2 regions of the Actinoplanes sp. NPDC024001 genome follow, and region 1 is predicted to be linked to the other one. Evidence: predicted binding sites of a transcription regulator. Region 1 holds the regulator's gene; the other holds the start of a gene.

Region 1 (12,906 bases):
CCGGGTGAACCGATAGGTCGCCCAGTGCATCCGGACCACCGCACCGCCCTCGTCGCGGGTCAGCCGCAGGAGCTCGCCGGCCTCCCGGCCGGAGCGGGTGCGCAGCACGTCGGGCTGCCCGGGCAGCGGCTCGAAGATCGCCGGCGGCCGGTCGGCCGGGGCCTCGGCGACCCGGGCCTGCAACTGCCCGTCGTGCCAGGCGAAGACGAACTCGGTGCCCTCGCTCCACCAGCGGCCGAGCACCGACCGGTAGGCCACCGGCGCGGGCGGCGCCGGACGCCACGGCGTGATGTCGGCCGGATCCAGCTCCACGGCGAGTCGCAGCAGCTCGTGGACCAGCTCGTTGGTCTGCCCCGCGGTGCCGGAGGAGCCGAGCACCGCGCAGCCGAGCGCACCCGGGTTGCCCTCGCCGCCACGCCGGCCGTAGACCCCGGCCAGGAAGCCGGGCATGGCGCCGTCGTGGCCGACGTGCACCACCCGCCTCGGTTCGGGAGCCAGGATCAGGCCGAGGCCGAAGCCGGCGCCCCAGAGCGCCTCGTCGGTGGTGGTGAGCGGCCAGCGCATCTCGTCGAGGGTGGCGGCGGCGAGCACCCGGCCGGCCGGGTCGACACGGCCCGGGTCGGCCAGGAAGGCGGCCCACTTCGCCATGTCGGCGGCGGTGCTCCAGAGCTGCGCGGCCGGCGCGACCCCGCCCAGGTCGACCGGCGGCTCCGGGCGGGCCGCGTCGGAGTAGGCGTCGACCAGGTAACCGACGACCGCCTCGGGCGGCGCGTCGACGGTGGTGGCGGCGAGACCGAGCGGGTGCAGGATCCGCTCGGTGAGGATCTCCGCCCAGGTGCCGCCGCGGAGTTTCGCGACGAGCTGGCCGAGGACGGCCAGACCCAGGTTGGAGTAGTGGAAGCGGCGGGCGTTGGGCAGGACCCGCTCGGCCCGGTCCAGCTCGGCGATCATCCGGGCCGCGTCCGGGGTGATCAGGGTGTCCCAGACGTCGCCGTACGGCTCGCGCTGGTAGCCGGCGGTGTGCGAGAGGAGCCGGCGGATGGTGGCGTCGCCGTGCGCGGGCACGTCGAGGTAGTCCCCGACCGGCGCGTCCAGGTCGAGCAGCCCCTCGTCACGGGCCTGCATGACCAGGACCGCGGTGAACGTCTTGGTGACCGACCCGATCCGGAACCGGCTGCCGGGGTGGAGCTCCCGGGACGGGTCGCCGGACTCGCCGACGGTGAAGACCCAGGGCTCGCGGTCAGCGCGGTGCAGGGCGACCGAGAGAGCGGGGATGCGGCCGTCGGCCTGGGCCTTGCGGGCGGCTCGCTCGTACCGGGCGGTTGCGCTCACCTGGTCGCCAGCATCGGGCCGAGCGGCTCGCCACCGAGCACGTGCGCGTGGACGTGGAAGACCTCCTGCCCGGAATGCGGACCGGTGTTGAAGATCACCCGGAAGCCGTCACCCAGGCCCTCCTGCTCCGCGACGGCGGCCGCGGCGGCCAGCACGTCGGCGGCGGCGGACCGGTCGGCGGCGAGAGCGACCACGTCAGCGTGGTGGGCGGTGGGGATCACCAGGACGTGGGTCGGCGCCTTCGGGTCGATGTCGCGGAAGGCGAGGGTGGTCTCGGTCCGGTGCACGACGGTGGCGGGGATCTCGCCGGCCACGATGCGGCAGAAGAGGCAGGAGTTTTCCACCTGTCGGATCTTAGGGGCTGGCTGTTGAATGGACGGCGGATCCACCGAGCCAAGTTTGGGAGCGCTCTCATGACCGAAATCGACCATCTTCTCAAGGAATTGACCCTCGAGGAGAAGGTGTCCCTGCTGACCGGACAGGACTTCTGGTCCCTGCCGGCGATCCCGCGGATCGGCCTGCGTTCCCTGGTGATGTCGGACGGCCCGGTCGGCGTCCGCGGCACCGGCTACACCCCCGACGACCCGTCCGTGGCGCTGCCCAGCCCGACCGCCCTGGCCGCCGGCTGGGACGTGGCGCTGGCCGAACGGGCCGGCCGGCTGCTCGGGCAGGAGTCCCGGCGCAAGGGCGTGCACGTGCTGCTCGGGCCGACGGTGAACCTGCACCGCACGCCGCTCGGCGGCCGGCACTTCGAGTGCTACTCCGAGGACCCGCTGCTCACCGGCGAGATCGCGGTCGGGTTCGTGGCCGGCGTCCAGGCGCACGGCGTGGGCACCACGGTGAAGCACCTAGTGGGCAACGACTTCGAGACCGACCGGATGACCGTGGACGTCCGCATCCCGGAACGGGCGCTGCGCGAGCTGTACCTGGCGCCGTTCGAACGGGTGACCAAGGCCGGTGGGTGGGGCGTGATGAGCGCCTACAACGGCGTCAACGGCGACCCGATGGCCTCGAACGGGCGGATCCAGGACGAGATCCTCAAACGGGAGTGGGGCTTCGACGGTGCGGTCGTGTCGGACTGGCGGGCCGCCCAGGACACCGTCGCCGCGGCGCTCGGTGGCCTGGACATCGCGATGCCGGCGATGGACAACCCGTGGGGGCCGAAACTGGTCGAAGCGGTCCGGGCCGGCAAGGTGGCCGAGGAGCTGATCGACGACAAGGTCCGCCGGGTGCTGCGGCTGGCCGCCCGCACCGGAGCGCTGGACGGCTTCCCCACCCCGGACGTTCCGCTGGACGAGGACGGCCCGGCGGTGGCGCACGAGGTCGCGGTTCGCTCGTTCGTGCTGGCCCGCAACGAGAACGCGACGCTGCCGCTGGCCGCGGAGGGCCTCAGCCGGGTCGCGGTGATCGGCGCGCTCGCCACCGACGCCCGGGTGCTCGGCGGCGGCAGCGCGCAGGTCACCCCGCAGCACGTCATCTCGCCGCTGGACGGCCTGCGCCGGGCGCTGCCGGGCGTGGACGTGGCGTACGCCATCGGTGCCGACCCGCGCCCGTTCCTGCCCCCCGCGCAGGGCCCGGACTGGGCGCCGTTCACCTTCCGCATCTCCGACCACGAGTTCGGCGTGGAGACCGCGACCGTCCGCTGGATCGGCGACCTGCCCGGCGGCCTCGACGTCGCGCACGTCACCAGCCTCGAACTGCGCACCGAGATCACCCCGGCGGTGTCCGGCGAGCACGTCCTCGCGATCTCCGGATTCGGCGCGTTCGAGCTGATCGTCGGCGGCGAGCAGGTCTACCAGGGCTCGCTGCACCCGCCCGGCACCGGCCGCGCCGACCTGCTGCTGCACCCCAAGGAGCAGCGCTTCCCGGTCACGCTCACCGCCGGCGTACCGGTCCCGGTGCTGCTGCGGCAGAGCTTCGAACCGGGCATGGCGCACTCGGTCTCCACCACGCTCGGTCACCGCGCGCCCGGTCCGGACGAGGAGGGACTGATCGCCGAGGCGGTCGAGCTGGCCGCCCGCTCGGACGTCGCGGTGGTCGTGGTCGGCACCACCGAACAGGTCGAATCGGAAGGTTTCGACCGGATCTCGCTGGCCCTGCCGGGACGTCAGGACGAGCTGGTGAGCCGGGTGGCGGCGGCTAACTCGCGTACCGTCGTGGTGGTCAACGCCGGCTCGCCGGTGCTGCTGCCCTGGTCGGAGGAGGCCGCGGCGGTGCTGCTCACCTGGTTCCCCGGCCAGGAGGCCGGCGCCGCGCTCGCCGACGTGCTGCTCGGCGTCGCCGAGCCGGGCGGCCGGCTGCCCACCACCTGGCCGCGCCGGGAGCAGGACTGCCCGGTCCTCGAGGTGCGCCCTTCGGGCGGCACTCTCGGTTACGACGAAGACATCTTCACCGGCTATCGCGGCTGGTTGCGCTCGGCTGCCACGCCGCTGTTCGCTTTCGGTCACGGTCTCGGTTACACCACCTGGGCGTACGGCGAACTGGCCGTCACCGGGACGGAAGCGGTGGTGACGCTCACGAACACCGGCGAGCGCACCGGTCGTGAGGTCGTGCAGATCTACCTGGCCGGCGACGGCAACCCGCTGCCGCGGCCGGAGCGCTGGCTGGCCGGCTTCGCGAACGTGCAGGCGGCGCCGGGCGAGACGGTGACGGTGCGGGTGCCGCTGCCGGAGCGCGCGTTCCAGGTGTGGGACGGCGGCTGGCAGAGGGTGGCCGGCTCGTACACGGTGATCGCCGCGCACGCGCTCGACGACCCGCGGCTCACCGCCACGATCACCGTCGGCTGACCGCTGCTCCGGGCGTGAGCATCGCTCACGCCCGGAGCGCCTACCTCGACCCATGCGGACGCACGAAGCCGGCCAGACCCACCTACCAGCGGCCCGGCCACGCCCCGCCTCTCAGCCAAACCGTCTACCAGCGGCCCGGCCACGTCCCGCCTCCCGCCTCCCGCCAGACCGTCTACCAGCGGCCGAGGCGGGTGGAGAGCACGGCCAGAGCGGCCACTCCCGCGGTAGAGGTGCGCAGGACAGCTCCGCCCAGCCGCACCGGCACGGCGCCGGCTGCGCGGAAGGCTTCCAGCTCAGCGTCGCTGATGCCACCCTCGGGGCCGACGATCAGCACGATCTCGCCGGATTCCGGGAGCGGCACCGCGGTGAGCCGCTCGGCCGCTTCCTCATGCAGCACGAACGCGGCCGCCGCATCGGCCAGCCGGGTGGCGACCTGCTTCGTCGAGCAGTCCGGGTCGCCGGCCACCGTCGGCACCCAGGCCCGGCGGGCCTGCTTGGCCGCCTCCCGCGCGGTGGCCGCCCACTTGTCGCGCGCCTTGAAACCGCGGTCTCCCCGCCACTGCGCCACCGAACGGGACGCCGCCCACGGCAGGATCTCGTCGACGCCGGTCTCGGTCATCGCCTGCACGGCGAGCTCGCCCCGGTCGCCCTTGGCGATGCCCTGGACCACGACCAGCCGCGGGTCGGGGGCGGGCTCCTCGGCCCAGCTCAGCATCATGATGTCGACGCTGCCCCGGCCGACCGCGGTCACCTCGGCCCGGGCGGTCCCGCCGCGCCCGTCGGCGAGGATCAGCGCCTCACCCACGCGCAGCCGCTGCACGGTGGCGGCGTGATGCCCCTCCGGCCCCTCCAGCGTGTACGAAGATCCGGCGGGCAGGTTCTCGACCAGGAACAGCGGTGCGGACACCCTCGCACGCTACCGGGCGGACGGCGGTCGCAGGCTCTCCGGGCCGCCCCAATTCGGCCACCCTCGCTCCGCCACCCCCTAGAGCCGCCCTCCCGGACCGCCCCACACGCCTCCCAACCTTCGGCCCATCGGCCGCGACGCGCACGGCACGCAGCCCAGCGGCCGCAAGCAGCACGGCACGCAGCTCAGCGGGTCGCGACGGGCGCGGCACGTGGCTCAGCGGGTTGCGACCCGCGCGGCACGTCGTCCGCCTGATCGCCCCATGCCTCTGCGCCGCGGCCCGGACGGGGCGCGACGAAGAGGGGTGAGCGCAACCAGGCACCCACGTCGCCGGGTGTGGGTGGCCGATCAGGAGCCGCCAGGCGACTGGCCGCCCGCGCCCGGCCCTCGGCGGGAGCGACGGCCTGGACCACCCACCCAGCTACGACATCGAGATCTTGATCTTTCAGTGGCCGTTGAAGGCGTCCCGCATGCGGCTGAAGAAGCCGCCCTGCTTGCTCAGCTCGGCCACGTCCTCGCCGCGCGTCTTGGCGAACTCGCGCAGCATGCGCTCCTGGTCGGCGGTGAGCTTGGTCGGCGTCTTGACGTCGAGGTGCACGAAGAGCTCGCCGCGGCCCTGGCCGCGCAGGTGCGGCACGCCCTTGCCGCGGATGCGCAGCGTGCTGGCCGGCTGCGTGCCGGGCTTGACCTCGATGTTCTCCTCGCCGTCGAGGGTCTTGATGGTCATCCGGGTGCCGAGCGCGGCCGCGGTCATCGGCAGGGTGACCCGGCAGTGCAGGTCGTCGCCCTTGCGCGAGTAGACGTCGTGCGGGCGCTCGTGGATCTCCACGTAGAGGTCGCCGGCGGTGCCGCCGCCGGGGCCGACCTCGCCCTGCTGGGCCAGGCGGATGCGCATGCCGTCCTCGACACCGGCCGGGATCTTGACGGTGAGCGACCGGCGGGTGCGGATGCGGCCGTCGCCGGCGCAGGTCGGGCAGTGGCTCGGGATGACCGTGCCGTGACCCTGGCAGTTGGCGCAGGGGCGGGACGAGACGACCTGGCCGAGGAAGGTGCGCTGCACCGACTGGACCTCACCGCGGCCCGCGCAGACCTCGCAGGTGGCCAGGTGGGTGCCGGGCGCGGTGCCGGCGCCGGAACACTGGGTGCACAGGACCGCGGTGTCGACGGTGATCGGCGCCTCGACGCCGAAGGCGGTCTCCACCAGGTCGAGTTCCAGGCGCAGGATGGCGTCGGCGCCGGGCCGGGTGCGCGGGCGCGGGCCCCGCGAGCCGCCGCCGGCCGCGGTGCCGAAGAACGCGTCCATGATGTCCTGGAAACCGACGAACGGGCCGGCGCCGCCGGGGCCGCCCGGTGCGCCGCCGCCGGGCGCGAGCGGGTCACCGCCGAGGTCGACGATCTGCCGCTTCTGGTCGTCGGAGAGGACCTCGTACGCCGCGTTGATCTCTTTGAACTTCTCGTGCGCCTCGGGGTCCGGGTTGATGTCCGGGTGGTACTGCCGAGCCAGTTTGCGGTAGGCGCGCTTGATCTCGTCGTCGGTGGCTTCCCGGCTCACGCCGAGAATTCCGTAGTAGTCCTTGGCCACGGGGTTTGGAGTCCTCAATGTCTGCGCGAATCCGTCAATTCTGTGCCAACAGGTCGCCAACGTAGCGTGCCACTGCACGAACAGTAGCGATGGTGCCCGGGTAATCCATGCGGGTGGGGCCCAAGACACCGAGCCCACCAACGATCGTCGCACCCGGTCCGTAACCGCTGCTCACCACGGACGCCGACCGCAGGTTGTCGATCTCGTTCTCGTCGCCGATCCGGACCCGGGTGGTGCTGGGCTCGAGGTCGCCGATGAGCTTGAGCAGGATGACCTCTTCCTCGAGGGCTTCGAGGACGGGGCGCAGCGTGCCCTGGAAGTCCAGCACACCGCCGCGTGTCAAGTTGGCGGTACCCGCCAGCGCGAGGCGCTCCTCACTGCGCTCGACGAGGGTTTCGAGGAGCACCGACGCGAGACAGGCCATGTCACCGCGGCGCTCCGGGGCGCACTCGTCGACGAGTTTCTGCACCAGGGGCGGGGTGTCGGCGAGTTTCTCACCGGCGAGTTTCTCGTTGACCCGGCGCCGCAGCTCCCACACGTCGTCGGGCGGGAGCGGGCCGGGCATCTCCACCAGGCGCTGCTCGACCCGGCCGGTGTCGGTGATCATCACCAGCATGAGCCGGGTGGTGGAGATCGGCACGAGCTCGAGGTGGCGGACCGACGAGCGGGCCAGGCTCGGATATTGCACGACGGCGACCTGGCGGGTCAGCTGGGCGAGCAGCCGGACGGTGCGGTGCACCACGTCGTCGAGGTCGACCACGCCGACCATGAAGCGCTCGATGGCGCGGCGCTCGGCCGGGCTGAGCGGCTTGATCCGGGTGAGGCGGTCGACGAAGAGCCGGTAACCGGCGTCGGTGGGCACCCGGCCGGCGCTGGTGTGCGGCTGCCGGATGTAGCCCTCCTCCTCCAGCACGGCCATGTCGTTGCGGACGGTGGCCGGGGAGACGCCGAGCTGGTGCCGCTCGACCAGCGCCTTGCTGCCGACCGGCTCCTGGGTCTCGACGTAGTCCTCGACGATCGCCCGAAGCACCTCGAGCTTGCGGTCATCCAGACTCATATGACCCCTCCCCCTGTTGGCACTCCCGCGGATAGAGTGCCAGTCTACGTCGCCCCGGGCGGCAGCGCGATGATCGAAAGGACGATCATCAGCCTTAGCCTGTCCGCCATGAACGAAACGCAGGACCGCAACTGGATCGTGATGACCCATGTCCTGGCAGCACTCGGCGCCTTCGTGAGCAGCGGCACAGCCGGCTGGATCGCTCCGCTGGTCACCTTTCTGGCACGCGGCGACCGGTCGCCGGCGGTGCGCGCCGAGGCCGTGCAGGCGCTGAACTTCCAGATCCTGTGGGCGATCGTCACGCTGGCCGGTTACGCCGCGGTCTGCATCCTGATCGGCTGGCTGGTCGTCGGCGTGGCCTGGCTGATCGCCTGGATCGTCCCGGTCGTCGCCGCCGTCCGGGCCATGAACGGCGAGCCGTTCCGATACCCGATGACGGCGGGCTTCATCAAGTGACGACATTCCGGACGGTGGAGTTCATCAAGTGAGGACATCCCGGATGACCGCGTCGGCCAGCAACCGGCCCCGCAGGGTCAGCACGAGCCGGCCGGCCCGGTAGGCCTCCGGTTCGAGCAGCCCGTCCGCGAACGCCTGCGCGGCGCCCGCCCGGTCGACCCGGTCGAGCGGGATGCCCTCGCGCAGGCGGACCCGGAGCATGACGTCCTCCATGTGCCGGTTCTCGTCGGTCAGCACCTCCCGGCCGTGACCCGGGGATTCGCCGGCGGCCAGGCGTTTCGCGTACGCCGCCGGGTGTTTGACGTTCCACCAGCGCACCCCGCCGACGTGGCTGTGCGCGCCCGGACCCAGGCCCCACCAGTCGGCGCCCGTCCAGTAAAGCTCGTTATGCCGACATTTACCGCCCTTTTTCGCCCAATTGGAAACTTCGTACCAGTCGAAGCCGGCGGCGGTCAGCGCCTCCTCGGCGGCCAGGTAACGGTCGGCGGCGACGTCGTCGGAGGGGTACGGCAGCTCACCCCGCCGCATCCGGGCCGCCATCCGGGTGCCGTCCTCGACGATCAGCGCATAGGCACTGACATGGTCCACTCCCGCCTCGACCACGGCCGCCAGGGATTTGGCGAAGTCGTCCGCGGTCTCCCCCGGCGTCCCGTAGATCAGGTCGAGGTTCACGTGCTCGAAGCCGGCCTCCCGGGCCTCCATCGCCGCCTGCGGGGCCCGGCCCGCGGTGTGCTTGCGGTCCAGGACGCGGAGCACGTTCTCCGCAGCCGACTGCATGCCGAGCGAGACCCGGGTGAATCCCGCTCCGATCAACCTCGATAGATACTTCTTGTCAACGGATTCCGGGTTGGCTTCGGTGGTCACCTCCGCGCCCGGCGCCAGCCCCCAGGTCCGGTCGATGCCGTCCAGGATCCGGGCCAGGTCGTCCGCGTCGAGCAGGGTGGGCGTGCCGCCGCCGACGAACACGGTGTCCACCGCCCCGGGCTCGATCACGCGCGCGGCCAGGGCCAGTTCGCTGAGGACGGCGTCCGCGTACTCCTCGCGGCTCGCGCCGCCGCCCAGCTCACCGGCGGTGTAGGTGTTGAAGTCGCAGTAGCCGCACCGGCTGGCGCAGAAGGGAACATGGACATAGACCGCGAAGCCGTTCTTGCCCACCTGTCGGGTGGCTTCGTCGGGGAGCGAACCGTCGGAGGGTACGGGTTCGCCATCGGGGAGTGCGCCGGCCATCCGTCAAGCGTAGTTAAGGTTCCGGACATGGATCCGGTCCGCACCCTGACTCTGGACAACCCTGCCAGCCGCAACGCGCTCTCCACCGCGGTGTTGCGCGGCATGCTCGACGACCTGGCCGCGGCCGCCGCCGATCCGGCGTGCCGGGTGGTCGTCCTCACCCACACCGGCCCGGTGTTCTGCTCCGGGGTCGATCTCAAGGAGACCGCGGCGGCGCGCCCCGGCGACAAACTGCCCGCCGAGATGCTCGCCGACGTGCTCGCCGCGCTCTGGGAATTCCCCAAGCCGGTGGTCGCGCGCATCGCCGGACCGGCCCGGGCCGGCGGACTCGGCCTGATCGGCGCGGCCGACATCGCGGTCTGCACCCACGACGCGACGTTCGCGTTCACCGAGGTCCGGCTCGGCGTGATCCCGGCGGTGATCAGCTCCACGGTCCTGCCGCGGCTGTCGCCACGGGCGGCGACCGAGCTCTACCTGACCGGCGACGTCTTCGACGGTCGCCGCGCGGCCGAGATCGGCCTGGTCACGGCCGCTGTCGCGGCGGACGCCCTGGACGACACGGTGGCAAGCTACTGCGCCTCCCTCACTCGCGGCGGCCCACTCGCGCTTGCCGGCACCAAACAGCTCCTTCGGCGTACGCGTAAAGAACCGATCCGTGCCGAGCTGGCCGATCTCGCCGAGCGTTCCGCCGGGTACTTCAAATCGGCCGAAGGCCGGGAGGGCGTCGCCGCCGTCCGGGAGAAGCGCGACCCGAACTGGATCCCCGCACCGGATTCGCCGTGATCGACACCGTTGGGTGTCCTGGAGCCAGTGACGCCTGACGGTGAGCGCTCGTTGTCTAGGCTTGGCGTCCGACGACAGAGGAGGTGGGGGTGCGAGCCAAACCGCTGGTGGGTGTCATCGCCCTGCTCGCCCTCGTCGGAGTGCTCGGCGTGGTCGTGGTGGTGAACAATCTGGCCGGCAACCTCACGTTGCCGAGGCTCGGCCCCGAGTGCACGGTCAGCGCCGACGGCGAGGTGACTCTCGACACGGTGCAGATGGCCAACGCGGCGACGATCGCCGCGGTCGGCGTCCGGCGCGGCATGCCCGAGCAGGCCGTGGTCGTCGCGCTCGCCACCGCCTTCCAGGAGTCCAAGCTGGAAAACCTGGACAACGGCGACCGCGACTCGGTCGGCCTCTTCCAGCAGCGCCCCAGCCAGGGCTGGGGCACGGTCGAGCAGATCAAGGACCCGAGGTACGCGGCCGGCAAGTTCTACTCCGCCCTGAAGAAGGTGAAGGGCTGGCAGGAGATGCGGGTCACCGACGCCGCGCAGACCGTGCAGCGCTCGGCCTACCCGGAGGCGTATGAGAAGTGGGCCGACGAGTCCCGGGTGCTCGCCGCCGCGCTGACCGGCCGGGCCACCGGCGCGGTGGAGTGCACGGTCAGCGGCACCCCCGCGGTCCGCGGCGCGGAGGCGGCCACCGCCCTGCTGGCCAGCCTCAAGCTGGACTGGGGCAAGAAGCTGCCGAGCACGGCGGCGGCCCGGGCGGCCGGCCTCACCGTCGACGTGTCGAACGTCAACACCGGCTGGCGGTACGCGCACTGGCTGGTCTCGCACGCCTCCGCGACCGGCCTCGAACGGGTACGTTTCGGCGATCTTGAATGGCACGCGCCGGTCGGAAAATGGCAGCCGGTCACGGACGGCAGCGCAGGCAACACGGCCCAGGTGGTCGCGGAGGTCTTCAGTTAGCTCGCGGCCGCAACTTTCGGTGACTGCCCGTAATGTTTCACAGTGGGATAGCCAGGTCGCGCTGCGTATAAGTCGACATGGACACTGTGCAACCGCCCTGGTACTAAGTAGAGCGTGCTGATGGCGATCCCATGGATCCTGCTGGGAGCGGGCAGTGTCGCCGCCCTCCTGGCCGGCGTCCACCGGCACCGCCCCGACCGGAAAGCACCATGGTTGCTGCTCGCCGCGGCGATCGCCGCGCTGGCGACCGGTGACGTCTTCTACGGCCTGGGGTGGAGGGACGTCGCCGACGCCGGCTACCTCGTGATGTTCGGCCTGGTCGCGCTGAGCCTGCTGCAGTTCACCCGTGGCGGCGCCCTGCTCGTCGACCGGGCCCGCCTGATCGACCTGCTCGCGTTCGCCTGCTCGACCCTGCTGGTCATCTGGGTCTTCGTGATCGGGTCCGGCGGGCAGCTCGGCGCGGTCAACGCCGCCGACGTCATCGGTGACCTGCTGCTGCTCGGCGTCGCCACCCGCCTGGTCGCCGCCGACCGGCGCAACGTCGCGGCCCTGCTGCTGCTCACCGGGGCGATCGGCCTGCTGGCCGGCGACATCGCCTATCCGCTCGCGCCCGGTCCGCTCACCGAGTCGGCCTACGTGGTGCTCTACCTGTGCTGGGGTCTGTCCGCCCTGCACCCGTCGATGGTCCGGCTCACCGAGCCCCGCCCGCCGGAACCCCGCCCGTGGCGGTTCCGCTGGAGTGTGCTGCTCGCCGCCTCCGCCGCCACCCCGCCGCTGGTGCTGCTGATCGAGGCGCTCTCCGGGACGATCCGCGACGGAGTGGTCATCGCCGTCACCACCGCGGTCACGCTGCTGCTCACCATCACCCGGCTGGCCGACGCGATCCACCAGCACAGCCAGTCCCTGACCCGGGAGCACGGCCTGCGGACCGCCAACACCGCCCTGGTCTCCGCCGCCGACCAGCCCGCCGTCGACGCGGCGGTCCGCGCGGCGGTCGAACGTCTCCTCCCGCCGGGCACGGTCAGCCGCGTGGTGCTGGCCACCGACGACGGCCGGCTGGCCCGGGAGAACCTGCCGCCGGCCCCACCCGGATCGGAGTCCCGCAGCTGGTGGGCGCCCGCCGCCGGGGCGGACGAGCGCACCCTGATCTGCCCGTTCCGGCTGGAACCCCTCGCCGTGGCCCGGCCCAGCGGCGGCGCCCTGATCCTGACCGGCCGCAAGAGCGCCCTGGTCGCCGGGCGCGACGCCCTGGAAGTGCTGGCCGGCGAGGCCGCCCTGGCGCTGGACCGGATCACGCTGGTCGAGGCGATGGGCCGCCGGGACAGCGACAACTACCTGCGCACGGTCATTCCGAACACGGCCGAGAGCATGGCGGTCATCGACTCCGACCACCGGGTCCGCTATGTCAGCCCGGCGCTGCGGCGCCTGCTGGGCGGCGGCGAGCTGCCGCCGCTCACCGCACTCGACGAGCTGGTCCATCCGGACGACCGAGCCCGGGTACGGCGGGCGCTCAGCTCCGAGGGCGACGGGACGGTGCACTGCGCGCTGCAGCGGCCGGACGACACGCAGGTGCTGGTGGAGATGACGTACCGGGATCTGCGGGCGGACCGTCTCGTCCAGGGACTCGTGGTGACCATGCGCGACATCACCGACCGGCACGATCCGTTCGAGCGGGCGCCGTACCTGGACCTGAACGAACAACCGGCCCAGGTGAATCGCCGCAGCGCCCAGCACAAATTCCGTTATTGAGCTGGGCTTGCTGGCCTTCGCTGTCGCTCGGCGGCATTGCGCCCTTTGACGCTGACGTCGAGGGTGCGCCAATTATCGAA
Region 2 (17,802 bases), on a different contig from region 1:
CCGCGGTGTCCAGCCCCATCAGATAGGCCCGCGGCCCGGCGTCGTCCTCCAGCCGGGCGGTGAGCTCGTCGAGCCCGCCGGTGCCGCGGGAGAGCCGGCCGAGGTCGGCCCGGTGCTGCTCCAGCAGCAGACGGTTTGCCAGATCACGGTCGGCGGCCGGGATCCCGTCGGTGGACGCCACCGAACCGGGCTCGGTGGCCAGCACCCAGTTGCGCTCCGCCGGGGACAGCGTGGCCCACCAGCGCCGCACCTCGGCCGGAGCGGCCGTGCAGCCGGGCCGCACCGGATCGGCCGGTGGGGTCGCGGCGCCGGTGAGACCACCCAGCCTGGCGGCGGCCGCCTCGTCGGCCCGCGCGGCGACCGTGATCGCGAGGGCCAGATCCGCCGCCACCGGCCGCGCGTCGGCGGCGGGGCCGCGCACCGCGCCGTCGTCGTCGATGACCAGGCCGGACCGGCCGGCCCGGCGGCGTGCCCGGTCCAGCAGCGTGCGGGCCCGGGCCAGCGCCGCGGCGAACTCACTGAGCGCCTGATCGGCCCGCCAGCAGAACAGCCGGAAGAGGACCAGCCGCCGGCGGAACCCGCCCAGCCGCGCCACGGCCGCGTCGGCTGCCGCACCTGACCAGACCTCCCGCAACCGCGCGGCGGCCGGCCCGAACTCGCCGCACAGCGCCCCGGCCAGGGCGGCCCAGCGCCGCCAGGCCAGTGCCACGGCCCGCCAGCGGGCCGGATCGGTGACGCGCAGCCGTGCGTAGACCGTGCTCATCGGATCAGCCGCAGCCGGGTGGCGGCCCGGGCGTCGGCCTCCGCATAGGCCTCGGCGGCCTCGCGAACCTGCCGGGCGGTCGCCTCGACGTCGCCGCCGAGGTGGGCCACCAGCTGCCGGGCGGCGGCCGTGGCCAGCTCGGCGGCGCTCGTGGTGCCCCAGCGTGGGGCCGGATCGGGGACCGGCGCCGAGCCGGCCAGCCCGCTCACCCGGGCCGCGGTGCCGGTCAGAGCGGTGGAATCGCGGCGCAGGGCCTCGGTGTCGGCCTCGAAGTCGGAGTTCATCGGCTGCCTCCAGGAGATGACGGGACGTGCCGAAGTTAGGGGCCGTGGCGGCGCCGCGACGGGACTGTGGACAGCGGGCCCCGAGCGCCGCGGGCGGGCGTCCACAGGCGTTGCGGGGGGATCGACGGAGCTGATAGGGCGGTGCCGTGCGGTGGGCGTACGCCAAGCGGGGTTGACCTTGGGAAAGCCGCCGGAAACCCGGCTAGGGTGACCGGTGTGATCGTGTCTGTCGGCATTGACGTCGTCCTGGTGGACCGCTTCGCCCGCGCTCTGGACCGGACCCCGCTGCTCGCGGACCGGCTGTTCACCGAGGCCGAGCGGCTCACCGGTTCGGGGAACCCACGCTCGGCGGAGTCGCTGGCCGGCCGGTTCGCGGCCAAGGAGGCGGTGGCCAAGGCGCTGGGCGCACCGATCGGCCTGCGCTGGCACGACTGCGAGATCGTCACCGATCCGGACGGGCGGCCGTGGTTGACCGTCTCCGGTACGGTCGCCGCGGCGGCGACCGAGCGGGGTATCAACCGGTGGCACCTGTCGCTGTCGCACGACGGCGGCATCGCCTCCGCGATGGTGGTCGCCGAGGCCTGAGCGAACGGGAGAGCAGCATGCGGCAGGCGTGGCGGGTCGCGGACGTCCGGGCGGCGGAGAAGACGCTGATGGCCCAGCTCCCGGAGGGCACGCTGATGCAGCGGGCCGCCGCCGGGCTGGCCCGGCGCTGCGCGCTGCTGCTGGACGCGGCCGGCGGCGTCTACGGCTCCCGGGTGCTGCTGCTGGTCGGCAGCGGTGACAACGGCGGCGACACCCTCTATGCGGGAGCTGCCCTGGCCCGCCGCGGCGCGCAGGTGCGGGCCCTGCTGCTCACCCCGGAGCGGGTCCATCTGGCCGGCCTGGCCGCGCTGCGCGCGGCCGGCGGCTTCACCACCCGCGACCTGCCCACGCGCGCCGATCTGGTGCTGGACGGGATCGTCGGGATCGGGGCGAGCGGCGGCCTGCGCGAGCCGGCCGCGGCCGTCGTGCGCGAGCTCGGCACACTTCGCGGGCGTACGGGTGAGCCCGCCCTCATCGTGGCCGTCGACGTGCCGAGCGGCGTGGCCGTGGACACCGGCGACGTCCCCGGCGAGGCGGTGACCGCCGACGTCACCGTCACGTTCGGCTGCCTCAAGCCGGCACACCTGCTGGGCCCGGCCGCGGTGCGCTGCGGCGAGGTCGAGCTGGTCGACATCGGCCTCGGCCCGGTGCTGGTCACCGACCCGGCGGTCCGGGTGGTCGAGGCGGCCGACGTGGCCGCGTGGTGGCCCCGCCCCGGGGTGACCTCGGACAAGTACACCCGTGGCGTGGTCGGCCTGGCGACCGGCTCGGCGCGCTACCCGGGTGCGGCCCTGCTCTCCAGCGCCGGCGCCCTGGCCGGACCGGCCGGGATGGTCCGCTACGCCGGCAGCGCCCACCAGGAGGTGGTTCGCGCTCACCCGTCCGTGGTGGTCGCGCCCCGCGTCGCCGAGGCGGGCCGGGTGCAGGCCTGGGTCTGCGGCTCCGGGCTGGGCACCGGCGAGGAGGCACGGACCGAGCTGCGCAGTGTCCTGGCCACCCCGCTGCCGGTGCTGCTCGACGCGGACGCCATCACCCTGCTGGTCGGCGGCGAACACGCCGAGGACCTGCGCCGTGACGCCCCGCTGGTGCTCACCCCGCACGACGGCGAGTTCAAGCGGCTGGCCGGCGAGGCGCCCGGCGCGGACCGGGCCGGGGCGGCGGCCCGGCTGGCCGCCTGGACCAACGCGGTGGTGCTGCTCAAGGGCGACCGGACGATCGTGGCGACGCCGGGCGGGGAGATCTGGGCGAACCCGACCGGGAGCCCGGCGCTGGCCACCGCCGGCAGCGGCGACGTGCTGGCCGGTCTGCTCGGATCGCTGCTGGCGGCCGGCCTGCCGCCGGCGCGCGCCGCTGCGATGGCGGCCTACGTGCACGGGCTGGCCGGGCGGCGGGCGGCCCTGGACGGGCCGGTGACCGCACCGGACGTGGCCGCCGCGCTCCGGCCGGTCCTGGCCGATCTGCTGGGGTGACCGGCCCGGACCGGAATTGTCATACGCCTCAGTAGGGTGGAAGGCATGTGGCAGGCCGAAGTCCGCGTCGATCTGGACGCGATCCGGGACAACGTCGCGATGCTGCGCGCCCGCACCTCGGCCGAGGTGCTGGTGGCGGTCAAGGCGGATGGATATGGGCACGGCATGGTGCCGTCGGCCCGCGCGGCCCTCGCGGGCGGCGCCACCTGGCTCGGCGTGGCCACCCTCGAGGAGGGTCTGGAGGTGCGCCGGGCCGGCATCGACGCGCCGATCCTGGCCTGGCTGCTCAGCCCGGGGTTGCCCCTGGAGCAGGGCGTCGCGGCCGACATCGATCTGAGCGCGGCCACGCCGGCCCTGCTCGACGAGGTGGTCGCTGCCGGGCGCCGGGCCGGTCGCACGGCCCGGGTGCACCTCAAGCTCGACACCGGCCTGGCCCGCGGCGGCGCCACTCCCGACGAGTGGCCGGCCCTGCTGGAGGCGGCGGCCAAGGCGCAGGCCGACGGGCACGTCGAGGTGGTCGGTGTGTGGAGTCACTTCGCCTGCGCCGACGAGCCGGGGCACGAGTCGGTGGACCGGCAGCTGGCCGTCTTCACCGAGGGGCTGGCCCTGGCCGAGCGCTGGGGCATCACCCCGCGTTACCGGCACATCGCCAACTCGGCCGCCACGCTGATCCGGCCGGACGCCCACTTCAACCTGGTGCGCGTCGGCATCGCGGCCTATGGGCTGTCGCCCGTGGCCGGGGAGACCTTCGGGCTGCGGCCGGCGATGACCGCCCGGGCCCGGGTGACGCTGACCAAGCGGGTCCCGGCCGGCCAGGGCGTGTCCTACGGGCTGACCTACGTCACGCCGCGGGAGACCACGCTCGCCGTGGTCCCGCTGGGCTATGGCGACGGTGTGCCCCGGCACGCCTCCAGCGCCGGCCCGGTGCTGATCGGCGGCACGGTCGCCCGCATCGCCGGCCGGGTCTGCATGGATCAGGTGGTGGTCGACGTCGGTGACGAGCCGGTGGTGGCCGGGGACGTGGCCACCCTGTTCGGCCCGGGCACCCACGGTGAGCCGACGGCCGACGACTGGGCCGCCGCCACCGGGACGATCAACTACGAGATCGTCACGCGGTTCGGAAGCAGCCGGGTGCCCCGGCACTACGACGGGGAGCTCGCGTGAAGCGTTCGCGTGCCGCCAAACGGGCGGGCATATTCGGGGCCGCGGTCGGTGTCGCCGCGGCCGGTCTGGCTACCGCCTTCGCCGTCGAGCGGGCTCTGGTCCGCCGCTCGGTCAAGGCCCCCGGGGATCCCTATGTCGACGAGCCCTTCGGCGACCAGCCCTACGACCGGGAGCTGACGGTCACCGAGGCCGACGGCACCCACCTGCGCGTCGAGATCGTCGAGCCGCGGGAGCCGACCGACCGGCCCACCATCGTCTTCGTGCACGGCTTCGCGCTGGACATGGGGACCTTCTACTTCCAGCGCAAGGCGCTCGCCGAGCGGGCCGAGCAGCGGCTGGTCTTCTACGACCAGCCTGGGCACGGCCGGTCCGGCAAGCTGAAATCGGGCACCTACGACATCGCCGCGCTGGGCCGCTCGCTCGCCGCGGTGCTCGAGGAGACCGTGCCGGACGGGCACATCATCCTGGTCGGCCACTCGATGGGTGGCATGACCATCATGGCCTTCGCCGAGCAGTACCCGGAATGGTTCGGCAACCGGGTCACCGGGGTGGTGCTGATGTCCACCTCGGCGGGGCTTTTCGACAAGGCCCGGCTGGGCCTGACCAACGTGGTGGCCCGGGTCAGCGCGCCCTTCTTCCCGCTCTGGGACAGGGCGGCCCAGCTCGGCGGCGGCACCATCGACCGGGCCCGGGTGGCCTCGTCCGACCTGGCCTGGCTGCTCACCCGGCGCTACGGGTTCGGTGAGGCCAAGCCGAGTCCGTCGTTGGTCACCTTCGTGGAGAGCATGAACTCCAAGACGTCGGTGGAGACGCTGACGAAATACCTGCAGACCCTCTACACCCACAACCGCGTCCCGGCGCTGTCCGCGCTGCGCGGCGTGCCGGTGCTGGTGGTGGTCGGTGACCGTGACTATCTGACCCCGGTCACCCACTCCGAGGAGATCCTCAAGCACCTTCCCGAGGCCGAGCTGTTGAAGATCGAGAACAGTGGCCACGTGGTGATGCTGGAGAAGGCCGACCAGGTCAACGCCGCGCTGATCCCGTTCCTGGAGAAGATCTCGTGAAGCTGAGGACCGTCGACGACACCCGCGAGTTCGGCCGGCGGCTGGCCGGTGTGCTGCGGGCCGGCGACCTGGTGCTGCTCACCGGGCCGCTCGGCGCCGGCAAGACCGCCCTGGTGCAGGGCATCGGCGCGGGGCTGGGCGTGCAGGGGCCGATCACCTCGCCGACCTTCGTGATCGCCCGGGTGCACCGCGGGCCGCTGCCGCTGGTGCACGCCGACGCGTACCGGTTGGGCGAGCGCCCCGACCCACGCGCCGAGATCGACGACCTGGACCTGGACGCCTCGGCCGAGGACGCGGTGACCGTCGTCGAGTGGGGCGCCGGTCTGGTGGAGCAGCTCAACGACGAATATCTACAGGTCCGGATCGACCGTCTGGACGACGACACCCGAGTGATCGAGCTCGTGCCGCACGGCGGCGACTGGGCACACCGACTGGAGACCATGTGAACCTGACCGAGCTGCTGCCGGCCGAGTGGCGGGCCGAGCTGACCCCCTTCCTCGACGAGGGCGCGACGGCCGCGCTGGGCGAGTTCGTCGCCGCGGAATACGCGAGCCAGACGATCTACCCGCCGGTGGAGGACCTGTTCGCGGCCTACCGGCTGTGCCTGCCGGCCGAGACCCGGGTGCTGATCCTCGGCCAGGACCCCTATCACGGTCCGGGCCAGGCGCACGGGCTGAGCTTCAGCGTGCGCGACGGGGTCCGCAAGCCGCCGTCGCTGGGCAACGTCTTCAAGGAGCTCAACGAGGACCTCAACGTTCCCAAGCCGGTCAGCGGCGACCTGACCGGCTGGGCCCGGCAGGGCGTGCTGCTGCTCAACGCGGTGCTGACGGTCCGCGCCGGCAAGGCCGGCTCGCACGGGGGTAAGGGCTGGGAGGCCTTCACCGACGCCACCATCCGGGCGCTGAACGAGCGCCACGACCGGGTCGTCTTCCTGCTCTGGGGCAGCTACGCCCGGAAGAAGGCGGCGCTGGTCACCAACCCGGCGCACGTGGTGCTGGAGGCGGGCCACCCGAGCCCGCTCAACCGGGTCGGTTTCCTCGGCAGCCGGCCGTTCAGCGCGGCCAACAAGGCGCTGGCGGACGGCGGTCGGCCGGTCATCGACTGGGACCCGCGGGCCACGGTCTAGGGTTCGGCTGTGCTGGTTCTCGCTCTGGACACCGCTACGCCCGCGTCGACGGCGGCGCTGGTCGAAGTCACCGACGACGGTCTGTTCGGCGTCGTCGAGCAGCGGACCGTCGACCCGCGCGCGCACGGGGAGAAACTCGCGCCGGAGATCGCCGCCGCCCTGGCCGAGGCCGGGGTGCGCCCGCGTGACCTGCGCGCGATCGTCGCGGGCGTCGGTCCCGGCCCGTTCACCGGGCTCCGTGTCGGGCTCGCCACGGCGGCGAGCATGGGCCAGGCGCTCGGCATCCCGACCTACGGCGTGTGCTCGCTGGACGCGCTGGGCCGGGCGGCCGGTCCGGGGCGGGTGCTGGTGGCGACCGACGCGCGGCGCCGCGAGGTGTATTTCGCGACCTATGTGGACGGCGAGCGGGTCTTCGGCCCGGAGGTTGCGCGTCCGGCCGACGTGCCGGCGGCGCTGGCGGCCGCGGCGAGCACGGTGGTGACCTCGGGTGCGGATCACACCACGAATCACCACGCTCCCGATCGGGCCTGCGGTGAGGGCGCCCTGAAATACGGGGACGTCTTCGGCCTGCCGGTGGAGGAGCACCTGCTCTACCCGCCCGGCGCCGCCCTGGTCGCGATCGCGGCGCCGCGGATCCGCGACGCCGCGCCGAGCGAGGTGCTCACCCCGCTCTACCTGCGCCGTCCCGACGCGGTCGAGCCGGCCGGGCGGAAGCCGGTGCTGACCTGATGCTGGTCGAGAGACTCCGCTGGTGGCACATCGACGAGGTGCTGCCGATCGAGGAGGACCTGTTCGGCGCCGAGAAATGGTCCGCCGCGATGTTCTGGAACGAGCTCGCGCAGCGGCACTTCTATCGGGTCGCGGTCGACGAGCCGGGCGGGCCGGTGCTCGGCTATGCCGGGATGTCCGTCGTGGACAGTCACGAGTCGTGGGTGCAGAACATCGCGGTCCGGCGGGACGCGCATCGGCGCGGCATCGGCAGGCTACTGCTCGAGGATCTGCTCGCCGAGGCGGCCCGGCGCGGGGTGCGCAAGACACTGCTCGAGGTGGCGGTCGACAACGCCGCCGCACAGAAGCTTTACGCGACCTACGACTTCGAGCCCGTCGGGATCCGGCGTGGCTACTACCAACCCAGTAACACCGATGCCTTGGTGATGGAACGGGATGCCCCGGTGATGATGCGCGATGCCTGACGAACCCCTGGTGCTCGGGATCGAGACCTCCTGCGACGAGACCGGTGTCGGCATCGTGCGCGGGCACACCCTGCTCGCCGACGCGCTGGCGTCCAGTGTGGATCAGCACGCCCGGTTCGGTGGCGTGGTGCCCGAGGTGGCGAGCCGGGCGCACCTGGAAGCGCTGGTCCCGACCATGCAGCGGGCGCTCGACGAGGCCGGCGTGACGCTGGCCGACGTCGACGCGATCGCGGTCACCAGCGGGCCGGGCCTGGCGGGTGCGCTGCTGGTCGGCGTCGCGGCCGCCAAGGGTTACGCGCTCGCCGCCGAGAAACCGATCTACGGGGTCAACCACCTGGCCGCGCACGTCGCGGTGGACACCCTGGAGCACGGGCCGCTGCCCGAGCCGGCGGTGGCGATGCTGGTCTCCGGCGGGCACTCGTCGCTGCTGCTGGTCGACGACCTGACCGCGGGTGTCACCCCGCTCGGCGCGACCATCGACGACGCGGCCGGCGAGGCGTTCGACAAGGTGGCCCGCCTGCTGGGGCTCGGCTTCCCGGGCGGCCCGGTCATCGACCGGACGGCCCGCGACGGCGATCGCCTGTCGATCGCCTTCCCCCGTGGGCTCACCGCGCCCAAGGACCTCGCGGCGCACCGGTTCGACTTCTCGTTCTCCGGCCTGAAGACCGCGGTCGCCCGCTGGGTGGAGAGCCGGGAGCGGGCCGGTGAGCCGGTGCCGGTGGCCGACGTCTCGGCGAGCTTCCAGGAAGCCGTCTGCGACGTTCTCACCGCCAAGGCGATCGACGCCTGCCGGACCAGCGGGGTGCGGACCCTGGTGATCGGCGGTGGCGTGGCGGCGAACTCGCGGCTGCGGGTGCTCGCCGAGGAGCGGGCCGCCAGGCACGGGATCACGGTGCGGGTGCCCCGCCCGCAGCTGTGCACCGACAACGGTGCGATGGTCGCGGCGCTCGGCTCGCATCTCGTCGCGGCCGGCGTCGCGCCGAGCCGTCTCGATCTGCCGGCGGATTCCGCGATGGGTTTGACCGCGGTCAGCGTGCCGGGGTAGGAAGCGTCAATGATCGCTCGGATGTGGGAGGTGCGGGCCTCGCGCGGTGGCTTCGATGAGCTGCTGGCCTGGGTCTGCGACACAGCGGTGCCTGGCTTGGAGGTCCTGCCACAACATGTGTCGAGTGACGTCTATTCGTCCACGGATCATCGCATCGTCGTCATCACCAAATGGCGCAACACTCCGCAGAGCATGCCGACACCGCCGGAAAAGCTGGTAGCACGCACTCCACACGTCTGGGATTTCACGCCCGTCGATCGATGAGCGGTCGCAGTCAGGGCACCTCGGCTTTACCGTCGGGGCCTGATGCGAATACTGAAACCTTTTCCACGTGGCGGTGCCGGCAGCACCTGGCGGCGGTCGACGGTGCGGCGCCGCCGGGCGCGATGGCCGATGGGAAAAGGTTCGTTGCCCGTGCCGGATCCCGGCCGGCCCGACTCCCGTTCCGCCCTGCGATACCTGTTCTGGTTGATCCGGCGGTCCCGTCTGACGGTGGCGGCCGCGGCGCTGCTCGCGATCGGCTGGATGGGCTGTCAGGCGCTGGCTCCGGCGGTGGTCGGGCTCGCCGTCGACGCGGCCGCTGACGGTCAGTGGCGGACCCTGCTGGGCTGGGTGGCGATCCTGCTCGGGGTCGGCGTCGCCCAGGCGGTCGCGGGTATCAGCCGGCATCGGTTCGCCGTGGTCAACTGGCTGGGGGCCTCGTTCCGTACGGTGCAGGTGGTGGTGCGCCAGGCCAACCGGCTCGGCTCCACCCTGCCCCGGCGGCTCGACGCCGGTGAGGTGGTGGCGATCGGCACCTCCGACATCACGCACATCGGCGCCTCCGTCGACACCGTCTCCCGGGGCGTCGGCGCTCTCCTCGCGGTCGTCACGGTCAGCGTCGTGTTGTTGCGTACGTCGGTCCCACTCGGCCTGATCGTGGTGCTCGGCGTGCCGCTGCTGATGCTGGTGGTCGGCCTGCTGATCCGTCCGCTGCACCACCGTCAGCAGGCTTACCGGGAGAGACAGGGGCGCCTGACCGGCCGCGCCGCCGACCTGGTCTCCGGGCTACGGGTGCTGCGTGGTGTCGGCGGTGAGGCGCTGCTGGCGAGCCGCTACTGCAAGGAGTCGCAGGAGCTGCGCACCGCCGGTGTGCACACGGCCCGGGTGGAGGCGCTGCTGGAGGCGGCGCAGGTACTGATGCAGGGCCTGCTCCTGGTTCTCGTCACGTTGCTCGGCGCCCGGTACGCCGCGGCCGGCAAGATCACCGTTGGTGAGTTCGTGTCTTTCTACGCCTACGCGGCGTTTCTGGTGGCCCCGCTGCGGCAGCTCACCGACGCGATCGACAAGGTGACCAGGGGCCACGTCTCGGCCCGCCGGGTGGTGGCGATGCTCGGCGTCCGCACCGACCTGACGGATCCGGTCTCCCCGGTCCCGCTGCCGGCCGGCGAGCTGGCCGACCCCGAGTCCGGCGTGCTGATCCTGCCCGGGCGGCTCACCGCGATCGTCGCGGCCGACCCGGCGGACGCGGCCCGGATCGCCGACCGGCTGGGCCGGTATGCGAACGGCGGCACCCTCGGCGGCGTCCCGCTGACCGAGTCGGCCCTGCAGTGGGTCCGTGACCGGATCCTGGTGGCCGACAACGAGGCACGGCTCTTCTCCGGCCGGCTGCACGCCGACCTGGACCCGGACGACCGGGGCACCCTGAAGGCGGCCCTGGACACGGCGGCCGCGACCGACATCGTCGCTGACCTGCCCGACGGTCTGAAGAGCATCGTCGACGAACGCGGCCGGTCCTTCTCCGGCGGCCAGCAGCAGCGGTTGCGGCTGGCCCGGGCCCTGGTCGCCGACCCGGAGATCCTGATCCTGGTCGAGCCCACGAACGCGGTGGACGCGCACACCGAGTCCCGGATCGCCGCCGGGCTGCGGTCGGCGCGGGCCGGGCGTACCACGGTGATCTGCACGTCGAGCCCGCTGATGCTGAACCGGGTCGACCGGGTCTGTTACGTCGAGTCCGGCCGGATGGTGGCGACCGGCACGCATCGCGATCTGCTGCGGACCCAGCCGCGGTACGCCCGGATGGTGCTGCGTGAGGAGCAGCCGTGAGCTGCGCGTTGCCGGTGGCGGACTCCGCGCAGGTCCGCCGGTACGCGCGCGACCTGGTCCGCCGATACCCCGGCCTGTTCCGGGCGACCGTCGGCCTGCACGTCGCCGCGGCGCTGGCGGCTCTGGCCGGTCCGCGCCTGCTCGGCAACCTGGTGGAGGCCATCCGCGTCGGCGCCGGCGTCCGGGCTCTGGACCGGCTCACCTTCACCATCGCCGGATTCGTGGTGCTGCAGGGGATCCTGACCCGCTTCGCCTATCTCGCCTCGGCCCGGCTGGGGGAGCGGATCCTGGCCCGGCTCCGCGAGGAGTTCCTCTGCCGGGTCCTCACCCTGCCGCTGGCCACAGTGGAGTCGGCCGGCACGGGTGACCTGCTCACCCGCACCACGCGCGATGTGGACGCGCTGTCGAAGTGCGTTCGGTTCGCGGTGCCGGAGACGATGATCGCGCTGATCACGCTGGTTCTCGTGGTCGTCGCGCTGCTGCTGGTCAGCCCGGTGTTCGTGGTGCCGCTGCTGGTCGGGGTGCCGATCATGGTGATCGGCACGCGGTGGTACCTGCGCCGGGCGCCGGTCGCCTATCTGCGGCAGAACGCGGCGTACTCGGACGTCACCGAGGGGCTGACCGAGACGGTGGAGGGTGCGCGGACCGTGGAGGCGCTCGGGCGCCAGCGGCAGCGCATCGACCGTACCGACGCTGACCTGCGCCGGTCATGGCTGGCCGAGCGGTACACGTTGTTCCTGCGCACGGTCTGGTGGCCGATGATCGAGATCAGCTATGTCCTGCCGGTGGTGGTCACCCTGCTCTACGGCGGCTGGCTCAACCTGCGCGGCCTGGTGACGCTGGGCCAGCTGACCTCGGCGGTGATCTACGTCCAGTTGCTCGTCGACCCGCTGGACCGGCTCTCCGGGTGGCTGGACGAGCTGGAGGTGGGCGCCGCCTCGCTGGCGCGGCTGCTCGGGGTCGCCGCGGTGGCGGCGCCGATGCCGGCGACCGTCCCGGAACCGGTCGGCAGCCGGATCGAGGTGCGCGGTGTCCACTTCGCCTACCAGGCCGACCGGGAGGTGCTGCACGGCGTCGACCTGACCCTGGAACCGGGGGAGCGGCTGGCCGTGGTGGGTGTCTCCGGCGCCGGCAAGTCCACACTGGGCCGGTTGCTGGCCGGGGTACACCAGCCCACCGCCGGCAGTGTCACGGTCGGTGGGGTGCCGCTCGGTGAGCTGCCGCCGGAGCGGTTGCGCGCCGAGGTCGCGCTGGTCACCCAGGAACATCACATCTTCATCGGCACGCTGCGCGACAACGTCGCGATGGCCCGTCCCGGCGTGCCGGAAGGAGAGGTACGGGCAGCGCTCACCGCCGTGCACGCGCTGGGTTGGGTGGACCAGTTGCCGAACGGGCTGGACACCGTGGTCGGCGCGGGTGGCTGTCCGCTCTCCCCGGCGCAGGCGCAGCAGGTGGCGCTGGCCCGGCTGATCCTGGCCGACCCGCACACGCTGGTGCTCGACGAGGCCACCGCGCTGCTGGACCCGCGGGCGGCCCGGGATCTGGAGCGGTCGCTGGCGGCCGTGGTCCGGGGCCGCACCGTCGTGGCGATCGCGCACCGGTTGTTCTCGGCGCACGACGCGGACCGGGTGGCGGTGGTGGAGGACGGCCGGATCGTCGAGCTCGGCTCACACGACGAGCTGGTGGCGGCCGGTGGCGCTTACGCGGCCCTGTGGCATTCCTGGCAGGGCGGCGACGACGACCGAGTGTGTGGATTTCGGGTGCGGTACGCACCCGAAATCCACACGCAGAAAGGCTAGAAGCCCGGGCCGTGCTGGTGGCCGTGGCCACCGTGGCTGTGCCCGTGACCGTGCCCACCGGCCGCGGCGGGGGCCGGCTCGGCCGGCTTCTCCACCACGAGGCTCTCGGTGGTTAGCAGCAGCCCGGCGATCGAGACGGCGTTGGAGACCGCGTTGCGGGTCACCTTCACCGGGTCGATGATGCCGGCCGCGGCCAGGTCGACGTACTCGTCGGTGGCCGCGTTGAGGCCGTGGCCCCAGCCCAGCTCGTTGACCTTGCCCACCACGACATAGCCGTCGTGGCCGGCGTTCTGCGCGATCCAGCGCAGCGGCTCCACCAGCGCCTTGCGGACGATGCTGACGCCGATGGCCTCCTCGCCGGACAGGCCGAGACCGCCGTCGAGCTCCTTGGCCACCTGGGCGAGGGCGGCGCCACCGCCGGGGACGGTGCCCTCCTCGACCGCCGCCTTGGTCGCCGCGATGGCGTCCTCGATGCGGTGCTTGCGCTCCTTCATCTCGACCTCGGTCGCGGCACCGACCTTGATCACCGCAACGCCGCCGGAGAGCTTGGCCAGCCGCTCCGAGAGCTTCTCGCGGTCCCAGTCGGAGTCCGACGCCTCGATCTCCTTGCGGATCTGCGCGACCCGGTCGGCGACCTCGGCAGCCTTGCCGCCACCGTCGACGATGGTGGTGTTCTCCTTGTCGACGACGATCCGCCGGGCGCTGCCCAGCGACTCGATGCCGACCTGGTCGAGCTTGTAACCGAGCTCGGGGGCGATCAGCTCGCCACCGGTGGCGATCGCCAGGTCCTGCAGGATCGCCTTGCGGCGGTCACCGAAGCCGGGCGCCTTCACCGCGGCGACCTTGATGGTCTTGCGCAGCGAGTTCACCACGAGGGTGGAGAGCGCCTGGCCCTCGACGTCCTCGGCCACGATCAGCAGCGGCTTGCCGGTCTGCAGCACCTTCTCCAGCAGCGGGAGCAGCTCCTCGATGCTGGAGATCTTCTGCGTGGTGAGGAGGATGTGCGCGTCCTCCAGCACCGCCTCCTGCGCCTCGGCGTCGGTCACGAAGTTCGGGGAGATGAAGCCCTTGTCGAACTGGAGACCCTCGGTGACCTCGAGCTCGGTCTGCAGCGCCGAGCCCTCCTCGACGGTGATGACACCGTCGCGGCCGACCCGGTCCATCGCCTCGGCGATCAGCTCGCCGATGGTGGCGTCCTGCGCCGAGATGGTGGCCACGTTGGCGATCGCCTTGTGGTCGGCGACCTCGACGGCCTGCGCCAGCAGCGCCTTGGAGACGGCCTCGGCGGCCTGGTCCATGCCGCGCTTGAGACCGATCGGGTTGGCACCCGCGGTCACGTTGCGCAGACCCTCGCGGACCAGCGCCTGAGCGAGCACGGTCGCGGTGGTGGTCCCGTCGCCGGCGACGTCGTTGGTCTTGGTCGCCACCTCCTTGACCAGCTGCGCGCCGAGGTTCTCATACGGATCGGTGAGCTCGATCTCCTTGGCGATGGTGACGCCGTCGTTGGTGATCGTGGGAGCGCCGAACTTCTTGTCCAGGACGACGTTGCGACCGCGCGGCCCCAGGGTGACCTTGACCGTGTCGGCGAGCGTGTTGACGCCGTGCTCCAGCAGGTGCCGGGCGTCGTCGGAGAAACTCAGGATCTTCGCCATGAATGGTCCCTTCACGCACTACCGCCCCGGACCGGTTACCCGGTCCGAGGCGGTCAGCACTGTCAGTAGGTCACTTCTCGATGACCGCGAGGACGTCGCGGGCGGAGAGCACCAGGTACTCCTCGCCGGCGTACTTGACCTCGGTGCCGCCGTACTTCGAGTAGAGGACCACGTCGCCGACCTTGACATCGAGCGGAACGCGGTTGCCCTTGTCGTCGATCCGGCCGGGGCCGACAGCGAGGACGGTGCCCTCCTGCGGCTTCTCCTTCGCGGTGTCGGGGATCACGATGCCCGACGCCGTGGTGGTCTCGGCCTCGTTCGCCTGGACCACGATGCGGTCCTCGAGCGGCTTGATCGCAACCTTGGTCGCGGTAGTCACGGGCATACCCTCCTGGGTACAGGTTTCGCCGGCTTTGAGCCAGCCGGTCTGAATGCCTCATGCCACCGGGCGGGGCCGTCGTCGCGGGTGCCGGTCCGCCTGGTGCCTAACCGCACGGACGGGCCGGGCGGCTGGCACCCTCATGTTGAGAGTGCTAACCGGAGACTATGCCGGAACTAGCACTCCGTCAACCAGAGTGCCAACCTGTCACGCCAGGGAGAATGCCTGATGTGACGCTGGAACTGTTGTCGTTGTTGCGAACCCCGGAAGGGGCGGAAGCCCTGGCCGTGGCGGCCGAGATCGGCGACGGTGAGCCACTCGCCGCGGCCTCGGCCATGCGGGCCCGGGGCATCGGCGCGGAGCTCGCCGCAGCCGCCTTGACCCAGGCTAGTTTGCGCGGGCGCGCGGCGATGAAGTTCGGGCCGGACGCGGCCCGGATGTTCTTCACCCGGGCCGGGCTGGAGCAGGCCACCCGGGCCGTGGTCGCGGACCGCCGCGCGCGGCGTCTGGCCGCCGCTGGGGTCCGGACCCTCGCCGACCTGGGCTGCGGGCTGGGCTCCGACGCGCTGGCGGCGGCCCGGCACGGCATCCGGGTCCACGCGGTGGACGCCGACCCGGCGACCGCCGCCATGGCCGCCGCGAACGCCGAGGCCGCCGGGCTGGCCGACCTGATCACGGTGGACTGCGCCGACGCGACGACCGTGGAGGTGGAGCGTCACGACGCGGTCTTCGCTGACCCGGCGCGGCGGCAGGCCGGGCGGGGACGGGTGTTCGACCCGAAGGCGTACTCGCCGCCCTGGGACTTCGTCATCGGGCTGGCCGGGCGGGTGCCGCGGACCGTGCTCAAGCTCGCCCCCGGCATCGACCACGGGCTGCTGCCGGCCGGCGCGGAGGGGGAGTGGGTGAGCGTCGGTGGAGATCTGGTCGAGGCGGCGTTCTGGTGCGGGCCGCTGGCGTCGGCGCCCCGCCGGGCCACGCTGCTCGGCACGGACGCCGTCGAGCTGACCGGCTCGGGCACCGACACGGCGCCGGTCGGGCCGATCGGCGCCTGGCTCTACGACCCCGACCCGGCGGTGGTCCGGTCGCATCTGGTGGCCGAGTTCGCCGCCACGATCGGCGGGCGGCTGGCCGATCCCTCGATCGCCTACGTCTACACCGACGAGCCGGTGGACACGCCGTACGCCCGGCGGCTCGGCGTCACCGACGTGCTGCCGTTCTCGCTGAAGCGGTTGCGGGCCCTGCTCCGGGAGCGGGGCGTCGGCCGGCTGGAGATCCGCAAGCGCGGCTCGGCGCTGGTGCCGGACCAGTTGCGCAAGGACCTGAAGCTGTCCGGGCCGCACGCGGCGGGACTGGTGCTGACCCGGGTGGACGGGGCGCCACTCGCGCTTCTGACCACAACCTCGTAGCGTGCGCGCATGGCCAAGAAAGCGGCCGGCACGCCGGCCACCGTCTTGCTGACCACGCAGCGGGTCGCGCACACCCTGCATCCGTACGAGGTGTCGCCGGACGCCCCCAACTACGGCGCCCTGGTGGCCGAGGCGCTGGCGGTGGCGCCGGAGCAACTCTTCAAGACACTGATCGCCGAGGTTGACGGGCGGCTCGTGGTGGGCGTCGTGCCGGTCACCGGCGACCTCGACCTGAAAGCGCTGGCCGCCGCGGCCGGCGGGAAGCGGGCGGTGCTCGCCGACCGGGCCGCGGCCGAGCGCAGCAGTGGTTACGTGCGCGGTGGGATCAGCCCGCTGGGCCAGCGCAAGCGCCTGCCCACGGTGATCGACGAGTCGGCCGCCGGCCTGGACGTGATCTTCGTCTCGGCGGGACGCCGGGGCCTGCAGGTGTCGCTCGCGCCCGAGGAGCTGATCCGGCTCACCGGCGCAACCGTGGCTCATATCCGAGGCTGATCTCGGGGTTCCGGTCCCATCCGGCACACAGATTACGTAGCGTCACCTTGTGGGATCGTTCCGCGGACATTTCGGGCGCTTGGTGAGCGTTCCCAGCACTGGCGTGTTGCCGGATTGTTATCCCTCGTTACGAGATAGACCTCGGTTGTGGCTTGTGTTGTCGGCCACCATGGGAATACGTTGCCGGGCACAACAAACCGGTTCCTGATCCATCGGCGTCACCCAGGGGAGCGGTACTCCCAGGCAACGCGACCCTGACAAATCCGAACCAAGGCCCCGGATTTACCCCCCGAAAGGACATAAGGAATGCGTAAGGGACTGTTCGCCCTTGCCGCGGTCGGCCTGATGGCCACCGGAAGTATCGCCGCATGCGGCGACAACGGCGACGACAGCGGTAGCAGCGGCGACAGCGGCTCGGCGGCCGGCAAGGTCGGCGTGATCCTGCCCGACACCAAGAGCTCCGCTCGCTGGGCGACCGCCGACCTGAAGTACCTCACCGACGCCTTCAAGGCGGCCGGCGTCGAGGCCGAGATCCAGAACGCGCAGGGTGACAAGGCCCAGTTCCAGACGCTCGCCGAGGGCATGATCGCCAGCGGCGTCAAGGTTCTGATGATCGTCAACCTCGACTCCGGCACCGGCAAGGCCGTGCTGGAGAAGGCGAAGAACGCCGGCATCGCGACCATCGACTACGACCGCCTCACCCTCAACGGTGGCGCCGACTACTACGTGTCGTTCGACAACGTGAAGGTCGGCGAGCTGCAGGGCCAGGGTCTGGTCGACTGCCTCGCCGAGAAGAAGGCCACCAAGCCGGTCGTGGCGTACCTGAACGGTGCTCCCACCGACAACAACGCGACCCTCTTCAAGCAGGGCTACGACTCGGTGCTCAAGCCGAAGTTCGACTCGGGCGAGTTCGTCAAGGGTCCGGACGAGTCGGTTCCGGACTGGGACAACACCCAGGCGGGCACCATCTTCGAGCAGCAGCTCACCACGAACAAGGAAATCAAGGGCGTCCTCGCGGCGAACGACGGCCTCGGCAACGCGGCCATCCAGGTGCTGAAGAAGAACAAGCTGAACGGCCAGGTCCCGGTGACCGGCCAGGACGCCACCGTTCAGGGCCTGCAGAACATCCTCGCGGGTGACCAGTGCATGACGGTCTACAAGGCCATCAAGAAGGAGGCCGACGCGGCCGCCGAGCTGGCGATCGCGCTGGCGAAGCAGCAGGCGCCGACCACCGCCACCGACACGGTGAAGGACCCGGAGTCGAACAAGGACGTCAAGGCTGTCCTGCTCGACCCG

The links. Region 1 encodes HrcA, which represses chaperone genes, less so after heat shock. Its sites were predicted from a motif close to GGTTNGCACNCTCNNNNNGAGNGTGCNAACC; they were not measured.
Region 2: groES (co-chaperone GroES) is a predicted target of HrcA. The motif match lies at 14,738-14,768, and genes of this name have one in related genera.

What each region holds. Positions count from the first base shown of each region.
Region 1 covers NZ_JBEZZB010000045.1:50,645-63,550, forward strand. Annotated here, with positions in the region: gene AB0F81_RS19540 (serine hydrolase domain-containing protein) at 1-1,332, opposite strand, end outside; gene AB0F81_RS19545 (HIT domain-containing protein) at 1,329-1,676, opposite strand; gene AB0F81_RS19550 (glycoside hydrolase family 3 C-terminal domain-containing protein) at 1,746-4,118, shown strand; gene AB0F81_RS19555 (16S rRNA (uracil(1498)-N(3))-methyltransferase) at 4,291-5,025, opposite strand; gene dnaJ (molecular chaperone DnaJ) at 5,471-6,607, opposite strand; gene hrcA (heat-inducible transcriptional repressor HrcA) at 6,642-7,664, opposite strand; gene AB0F81_RS19570 (DUF4870 domain-containing protein) at 7,773-8,120, shown strand; gene hemW (radical SAM family heme chaperone HemW) at 8,145-9,347, opposite strand; gene AB0F81_RS19580 (enoyl-CoA hydratase-related protein) at 9,375-10,130, shown strand; gene AB0F81_RS19585 (hypothetical protein) at 10,280-11,077, shown strand; gene AB0F81_RS19590 (PAS domain S-box protein) at 11,198-12,826, shown strand.
Region 2 covers NZ_JBEZZB010000091.1:9,380-27,181, reverse strand. Annotated here, with positions in the region: gene AB0F81_RS30675 (alpha/beta hydrolase) at 1-763, opposite strand, end outside; gene AB0F81_RS30670 (hypothetical protein) at 760-1,047, opposite strand; gene AB0F81_RS30665 (holo-ACP synthase) at 1,264-1,632, shown strand; gene AB0F81_RS30660 (NAD(P)H-hydrate dehydratase) at 1,650-3,101, shown strand; gene alr (alanine racemase) at 3,147-4,265, shown strand; gene AB0F81_RS30650 (alpha/beta hydrolase) at 4,262-5,329, shown strand; gene tsaE (tRNA (adenosine(37)-N6)-threonylcarbamoyltransferase complex ATPase subunit type 1 TsaE) at 5,326-5,775, shown strand; gene ung (uracil-DNA glycosylase) at 5,772-6,455, shown strand; gene tsaB (tRNA (adenosine(37)-N6)-threonylcarbamoyltransferase complex dimerization subunit type 1 TsaB) at 6,465-7,184, shown strand; gene rimI (ribosomal protein S18-alanine N-acetyltransferase) at 7,184-7,648, shown strand; gene tsaD (tRNA (adenosine(37)-N6)-threonylcarbamoyltransferase complex transferase subunit TsaD) at 7,641-8,693, shown strand; gene AB0F81_RS30620 (hypothetical protein) at 8,703-8,957, shown strand; gene AB0F81_RS30615 (ABC transporter ATP-binding protein) at 9,087-10,778, shown strand; gene AB0F81_RS30610 (ABC transporter ATP-binding protein) at 10,775-12,577, shown strand; gene groL (chaperonin GroEL) at 12,574-14,229, opposite strand; gene groES (co-chaperone GroES) at 14,300-14,614, opposite strand; gene AB0F81_RS30595 (methyltransferase domain-containing protein) at 14,839-16,014, shown strand; gene ybaK (Cys-tRNA(Pro) deacylase) at 16,024-16,506, shown strand; gene AB0F81_RS30585 (substrate-binding domain-containing protein) at 16,813-17,802, shown strand, end outside.